2 regions of the Streptomyces sp. NBC_00078 genome follow, and region 1 is predicted to be linked to the other one. Evidence: riboswitches for the same ligand, from Rfam matches in the RefSeq annotation. Region 1 holds a riboswitch; the other holds the start of a gene.
What was found. Region 1 has a riboswitch for ZMP and ZTP ahead of OOK07_RS01725 (bifunctional 5,10-methylenetetrahydrofolate dehydrogenase/5,10-methenyltetrahydrofolate cyclohydrolase). Riboswitches for the same ligand answer to the same signal wherever they lie in the genome.

Region 1 (3,424 bases):
ATGCGGCTGCACCGCGCCCGGCGCCGGCTCAGAGCCGAGATCGACCGCATACGCCCCGCACCCACGGCCGGTCCGACAGCCGCGAAGGAGCACGACCATGGCTGACGAACTCGAACTCCTGCGCCGCGCCAACCCGGCGCCGACCGACGGCCCCCGCTACGGCGACGGCCCCCTCGACCACCACGCCGAGCGCCGGCTCGGCCAGTTGCTGCACGAACAGCTTCCGGGCGGCCGCCGCACCCGGCTCGTGTGGAGTCTCGCGGCCACCGCGGTCGTCGCCGCGACCGTGCTGACGCTGACGCTCGGCGGCCCGAGCACGACCCCCGCGGTCGCCGCACCCCGCGCGCTCGTCGTCCAGAGCGACTCCACCCCCGTACCCCTGGAACAGCTCGCCGCCCGGGCAGAGCGGCAGGCGGCCGCGGACGGGGCGCCCAACCTGCGCAAGGGCACGCACGTGCAGTCCTGGAGTATGGGCATGAGCGACGACAAGCCCCCGGTCACGCTCCCGGAGGAGCGAGTCGTGCGCTGGAAGGCAGACGGCAGCCACACCGAGCTGGTGGTGGCGACCGACCCGCGGCACCCCGGCCGGCCGGTCCTGCGTGACGAGGGCGGCGATCCGCACCTGGTCGAGGACGGCCATGTCATCAGCAGGCAGACCTACCCGCCGAGCTGGAGCGACGCGCCTCCCGAGTCTCCTCCGCCGCGCGAAACGGCACGGCTGCGCGCCTATCTGCGGGAGGCCACGTACACCCACACCGCGCTCGACACCCCCGGACTCCTCGACGCCGTCCAGGTGCTGCTCGACAACTGGACCCTCGGCGCCCGCGAGTCCGCGACCCTCGCGCGCCTCCTCGCCGGCACCGACGGACTCCGTCCGGTCGGACAGGTGACCGACCGGCTCGGGCGGCGCGGCCAGGCGTACGTGTACGACGCTCCCGGCTATCGCCGGATGCTGATCATGAACCCGGCCACCGGAGCCGTGCTCGGCCTGGAGACCGTCCTCACCAAGGCCGAGCCCGAGTACGGTGTCAGGGCCGGCGACGTGGAGGATTACAGCGCCTGGATGCGCTGATCACGCCCCGAGCTGCCGGACGGCGGCATCGACGGTCTGCTCCAGCAGTGTGGCGATCGTCATCGGGCCGACGCCGCCCGGCACGGGAGTGATGAGACCGGCACGCTCCACGGCGGAGCCGAAGTCCACGTCGCCCACGTTGCCCGGGTTGTAGCCGGCATCGATCACGACCGCGCCGGGCTTCACGTCCTCGCCCCGGATCAGCCGCGGCCGGCCCACGGCAGCCACCACGATGTCGGCCTCCCGGACCACGGAGGACAGCTCCCGGGTGCGCGAGTGGCAGTACGTCACCGTCGCGTCCCGGGCGAGCAGCAGCATGCCGACCGGCTTGCCGAGGATGGCGCTGCGGCCCACTACGACGGCCCGCTTGCCGGACGGGTCGACGTCGTACGCGTCGAGCAGCCGCATGATGCCGCCCGGCGTGCACGACACGAAGCCCGGCAGGCCGAAGCTCATCGTCGCGAAGGAGGCGAAGGTGACGCCGTCCACGTCCTTCTCGGGCGCGATCGCCTCGAACGCGGCCCGCTCGTCGATGTGTTCACCCATCGGGTGCTGCAGCAGGATGCCGTGTACGCCGGGGTCGTCGGACAGTGAGCGCAGGGTGCCGACGAGTTCCCCGGTGGTCGTGGCCGCGGGCAGTGCCACGTGGCGGGATTCGATGCCGGCCTTGCGGCAGCGGTTCTGCTTCATGCGGACATAGGTGACGGAGGCGGGGTCCTCGCCGACCAGCACCGCCGCCAGACAGGGCGCCGTGCCGGTGCGTTCGGTGAGGCCGGCCGCCCGCTCGGCGGTGTCCTCGACGATCCGCCGGGCGAGCGAGGTGCCGTCCATGAGCCGGGCCTGAGACATGATCCACTCCTGGGTCGGTGTGACCGGATCGCCCAGGCGCACGGCATCGACTCCGCGTGGCCGCTCCCCGGTGGTACTCCACCTCAGCGCCAGTCACGGCCCGCCACGACCCTAACCGACCTCCTCGCTCTGCTGCGGCGGGGCGGTCGGATCGGCCCCGGCGAGGAAGGCGGTCGTCTCCGCCTCGATGTGAACGGCGCCGATGGCCCCCGCCCAGCGGGCGATCTCGGTCGCGAGCGCCCTGGCCCCCGCCTCGTCGCCGGTGTCACGGGCCGGCACCGCGAGCAGCAGTTGCCGGGACAGCGTGCCGGGGACCGTGCCCGCACCGCCGCCCAGCCCGGTCGCCCGCCGCCGGCGTTCCAGCGCACGGTGAGGGTCACCGAAGTCGTGGTCGACCGGATGACGCAGGGCCTCCCGGGCCGGCAACGGATCAGGTCCCGACTCCCCGGCCTCCAGCGCCGACGCGTAGTGGGCGGGTGCAGCGGCGTGCTCACTGAAGTGGTTGTCGGCGATCAGGCAGATACATGGAGGCCCAGCCGCGCCGCACCTCGTCCGGAGGCTCACCGATGCGGGAAACGCCGCCTTCGAGCAGCACGCGGTGACGGAGGAAGCGGACGAGGCCGCGCTGCTCTCAGCACTGAGCGCAGCAGAGCAACGGACACCGGCAGACCTACCGCGGAAACTGGCAGCGGCCGCCGAGGCCGGGCAGGACGCACCCGCCCCAGCGCCGCACGGGCCGAGAAGGTCCAGGTCAACCGGGTGGTGACCTGGACCCTCGCGGTTCTGCCTCCTACTCGTCCCATGCCTGGATCAGGATCTCTTCGGTGATCTTTCCGTCGCGCAACGTGATCATCGACTCGGCCAGGACGCGTGTACCGTCCGAGTACTCGCAGGACTGGGTGTAGGCGGCATGGTCGCCCTGGATGATGCAGTGATCCACCTTGTGCGTCATGTCACGGCTGTAGATGTCCTCGAACAGCGCGCCGATCTCGCCGCGACCGTGCAGGACCTTGGGCTTGCTGGGTTGGGTGTTGCGGTCGACGATGCGCACTTGCGCGTCGTCCGCGTAGAGCGACAGAAGATCTGCCGCCGTGTGTCCCTCGACGCCCCGGCGCAGGGTGTCGGCGTTGAAGGCAGGGGTTGCCGCGGTGCCCATGATGACCTCCTTCGAGGGCCGCGACCCGACGAGGAGTGGGCCGCGGAGGGCCTCTCATCCGAGACTCCTCCGCCAGGGCAGCCTCGGCAAGCGCAGCAGGAGCGCTGCCCCTGATGGGTGAGCGGCGCACTGTGCCCGTGTCCGCCGGAGGCCCCGTGACGTTGTGAAAAGCATGATCTCAACACGACGTATCGTTGCCGCGGTTGGTCTCGCCGCCGGCATCACCGCCCTTGCGGCGCCCCTTGCCAGCGCGTCCGACTCGACCATCCAGAACCGGGACGGGAGCGAGCTCAACCCGATCAGCACGATCGACTCCCTCGCCGCGACCGGCATCCCGGCGGACCGCA
Region 2 (3,424 bases), 5.4 Mb from region 1:
CACCACCCCGAACCCGAACCCGGCCCCCGACCCGAGCATCAGCGCCCGCCCCCGCCCGGACCACCGCCCGCCGACCAGCCCGAGCAGCAGCACGGCCACGGCAACCGCGAGCATCGCCCACTTCAGAGCGGTCGACCCGGCGCGATCCCCCTCCGCCCCGGACGCCAGCCCCAGCATCGCGAGCCCGGCACACACCACGCCGACCGCGCCCCACTCCACCCCGCTCAACCGCACCTGCAGCAGTCGCGCTGCGACCACTCCCGTGACTGCGAGGCTTGATGCAAGGGCCGCCGCGACCGCGTAGATCGGGATCGACCGCAGCGCCGCGATCTGCAGCACGAACCCCAGCCCGTCCAGCGCGAGCCCGGCCATGTACCGCCACTGCCGCAGCGCCCGCAGCAGCAGCGCCGCCTCTCCGCCCCCGCCCGCACTCGCCGCCCGCGCGGCGACCGCCTGCAACACCGTCGCTGTACCGAAGCAAACCGCCGCGCCGAGAGCGCACACCATCCCAAAGATCACAAAGTGACTGTAGGGGAGGCGGGCCACGGCCGGGAGTGCTTCGGCGGGCGCTCTCACCGATCTTCAGCCAGCCCCCGACCACCGCAGGACAGGCGCATCAACGGGAGACACGGACCGCACCGATACGGGATCTCACACGCCGAGCACTCCCCGCAGCTGACCGAGCCCCCAGTCCAGATCCTCCTTCCCGATCACCAGTGGGGGCGCGATCCGCACCGTCGACCCGTGCGTGTCCTTCACCAGCACCCCCCGCTCCATCAGCTTCTCCGACACCTCCCGCCCCGTCCCCAACGCCGGACTGATGTCGACGCCCGCCCACAGCCCCCGGCCCCGCACCGCCATGACCCGCCCGGTGCCGGTCAACGCCCCCAGCTCCCGGTGCAGATGGCCGCCCAGCTCGGCCGACCGCGCCTGGAACTCGCCAGTCCGCAGCATCGCGATCACCTCCAGCGCCACCGCGCAGGCCAGCGGATTCCCACCGAACGTCGATCCGTGCTCCCCGGGCCGGAACACCCCGAGCACCTCGGCGCTCGACACCACCGCGGACACCGGCACGATCCCGCCGCCCAGCGCCTTCCCGAGCACATACACATCGGGGACGACCCCCTCCTGCTCGCACGCGAAGGTCGCGCCCGTCCGCCCGAGCCCCGACTGGATCTCGTCCGCCACGAACAGCACGTTCCGCTCCCGCGTCAGCTCCCGCACCGCCGGCAGATAGCCGGCCGGCGGCACCAGCACACCCGCCTCGCCCTGGATCGGCTCGAGCAGCACGGCGACCGTGTTCTCCGTCATCGCCGCCCGCATCGCCGTCAGATCGCCGTACGGCACGATCTCGAAGCCCGGCGTGTACGGCCCGAAGTCCGCCCGGGCCTCGGCGTCGGTGGAGAAGCTGATGACCGTTGTCGTACGGCCGTGGAAGTTGTTGCCCGCGACCACGATCTTCGCCATCTCCGCGGGCACGCCCTTGACCCGGTACCCCCACTTCCGGGCTGTCTTCACCGCGGTCTCCACCGCTTCCGCGCCCGTGTTCATCGGCAGCACCATCTCCATCCCGCACAGTTCGGCGAGCTCGGAGCAGAATGCCGCGAACCGGTCGTGGTGGAACGCCCGCGACGTCAGCGTCACCCGTTCCAGCTGCGCCTTCGCCGCCTCCACGAGCCGCCTGTTGCGATGGCCGAAGTTGAGCGCCGAGTAACCGGCCAGCAGGTCCAGATACCGCCTCCCCTCGACATCCGTCATCCACGCCCCGTCCGCGGACGCGACGACCACGGGCAGCGGGTGGTAGGTGGGCGCGCTGTGCGCGTCGGCGGCGGCGATGAGGCTCTCCGTAGTGGTCACGGGATCTCCAGGGGGTGCCAGAAGCTGAGGGTGTCCCCCTTCCTATCGTCGCTCGCATGGTGGACGCGGGACCTCCGCCTTCCGGCGCGCCCGGTAGTCTGACCGGCGGGCCGTGACTGGCGCGCTGGGATGGGATCGACCATCGGGGAGCGGCCTGCGAGTGAGCGAGTGCCGTGCGCCTGGGCCAACCGTGAACCGTGAATGCTTCAAGCCACGCCACCCGGAGGCCGACGACATGCCAGAGCAGCAGCCCCTGTCCACCGAGTCCACCGCCTTCCGTGCCGCCCTTGACGTGATCCGTGCCGTGGAGCCGCGGGTCGCCGACGCCATCGGCCAGGAGGTCCACGACCAGCGCGAGATGCTGAAGCTGATCGCCTCGGAGAACTACGCCTCCCCGGCCACCCTTCTCGCGATGGGCAACTGGTTCAGCGACAAGTACGCCGAGGGCACCATCGGCCGCCGCTTCTACGCCGGCTGCCGCAACGTCGACACCGTCGAGTCGCTCGCCGCCGAGCATGCCAAGGAGCTCTTCGGCGCCCGCCACGCCTACGTCCAGCCGCACTCCGGTATCGACGCCAACCTGGTCGCCTTCTGGTCGGTCCTCGCCCAGCGCGTGGAGACCCCCGCCCTGGAGAAGGCCGGTGTCCGCCAGGTCAACGACCTCTCCGAAGCCGACTGGGCCGAACTCCGCCAGGCCTTCGGCAACCAGCGCATGCTCGGCATGTCCCTGGACGCGGGTGGCCACCTGACGCACGGCTTCCGCCCGAACATCTCCGGCAAGATGTTCGACCAGCGCTCCTACGGCACCGACCCCGGCACCGGCCTGATCGACTACGAGGCCCTGCGCGTCTCCGCCCGCGAGTTCAAGCCGCTGATCATCGTCGCCGGCTACTCCGCCTACCCCCGCCTGGTGAACTTCCGCATCATGCGCGAGATCGCCGACGAGGTCGGTGCCACGCTCATGGTGGACATGGCGCACTTCGCCGGTCTCGTCGCAGGCAAGGTCCTCACCGGTGACTTCGATCCGGTCCCGCACGCCCAGATCGTCACCACCACCACCCACAAGTCGCTGCGCGGCCCGCGCGGTGGCATGGTCCTGTGCGACGACTCCCTCAAGGACCAGGTCGACCGCGGCTGCCCGATGGTCCTCGGTGGCCCGCTCCCGCACGTCATGGCGGCCAAGGCCGTCGCTCTCGCCGAGGCCCGGCAGCCCTCCTTCCAGGACTACGCCCAGCGCATCGTCGACAACTCGCGGGCGCTCGCGGACGGCCTCATGCGCCGGGGCGCGACCCTGGTGACCGGCGGCACCGACAACCACCTCAACCTGATCGACGTCGCCACCTCCTACGGCCTCACCGGCCGCCAGGCCGAGGCGGCCCTGCTCGACTCGGGCATCGTCACCAACCGCAACGCCATCCCGGCCGACCCCAACGGCGCCTGGTACACCTCCGGCATCCGCATCGGCACCCCCGCCCTGACCACGCGTGGCCTGGGCACCGCCGAGATGGACGAGGTGGCCGGCCTGATCGACCGTGTCCTCACCACGGCCGAGCCGGGCACCACCAAG

Region 2: another riboswitch for ZMP and ZTP. It lies ahead of OOK07_RS26990 (glycine hydroxymethyltransferase); the one in region 1 lies ahead of OOK07_RS01725 (bifunctional 5,10-methylenetetrahydrofolate dehydrogenase/5,10-methenyltetrahydrofolate cyclohydrolase).

Annotation. Positions count from the first base shown of each region.
Region 1 covers NZ_JAPELX010000001.1:369,420-372,843, reverse strand. The annotation lists gene OOK07_RS01735 (RNA polymerase sigma factor) at 1-105, shown strand, start outside; gene OOK07_RS01730 (CU044_5270 family protein) at 98-1,072, shown strand; gene OOK07_RS01725 (bifunctional 5,10-methylenetetrahydrofolate dehydrogenase/5,10-methenyltetrahydrofolate cyclohydrolase) at 1,073-1,921, opposite strand; ZMP/ZTP riboswitch at 1,945-2,027, opposite strand; gene OOK07_RS01720 (hypothetical protein) at 2,033-2,485, opposite strand; gene OOK07_RS01715 (nuclear transport factor 2 family protein) at 2,712-3,077, opposite strand; gene OOK07_RS01710 (hypothetical protein) at 3,250-3,424, shown strand, end outside.
Region 2 covers NZ_JAPELX010000001.1:5,734,471-5,737,894, forward strand. The annotation lists gene OOK07_RS26980 (hypothetical protein) at 1-507, opposite strand, end outside; gene rocD (ornithine--oxo-acid transaminase) at 652-1,857, opposite strand; ZMP/ZTP riboswitch at 1,960-2,049, shown strand; gene OOK07_RS26990 (glycine hydroxymethyltransferase) at 2,093-3,424, shown strand, end outside.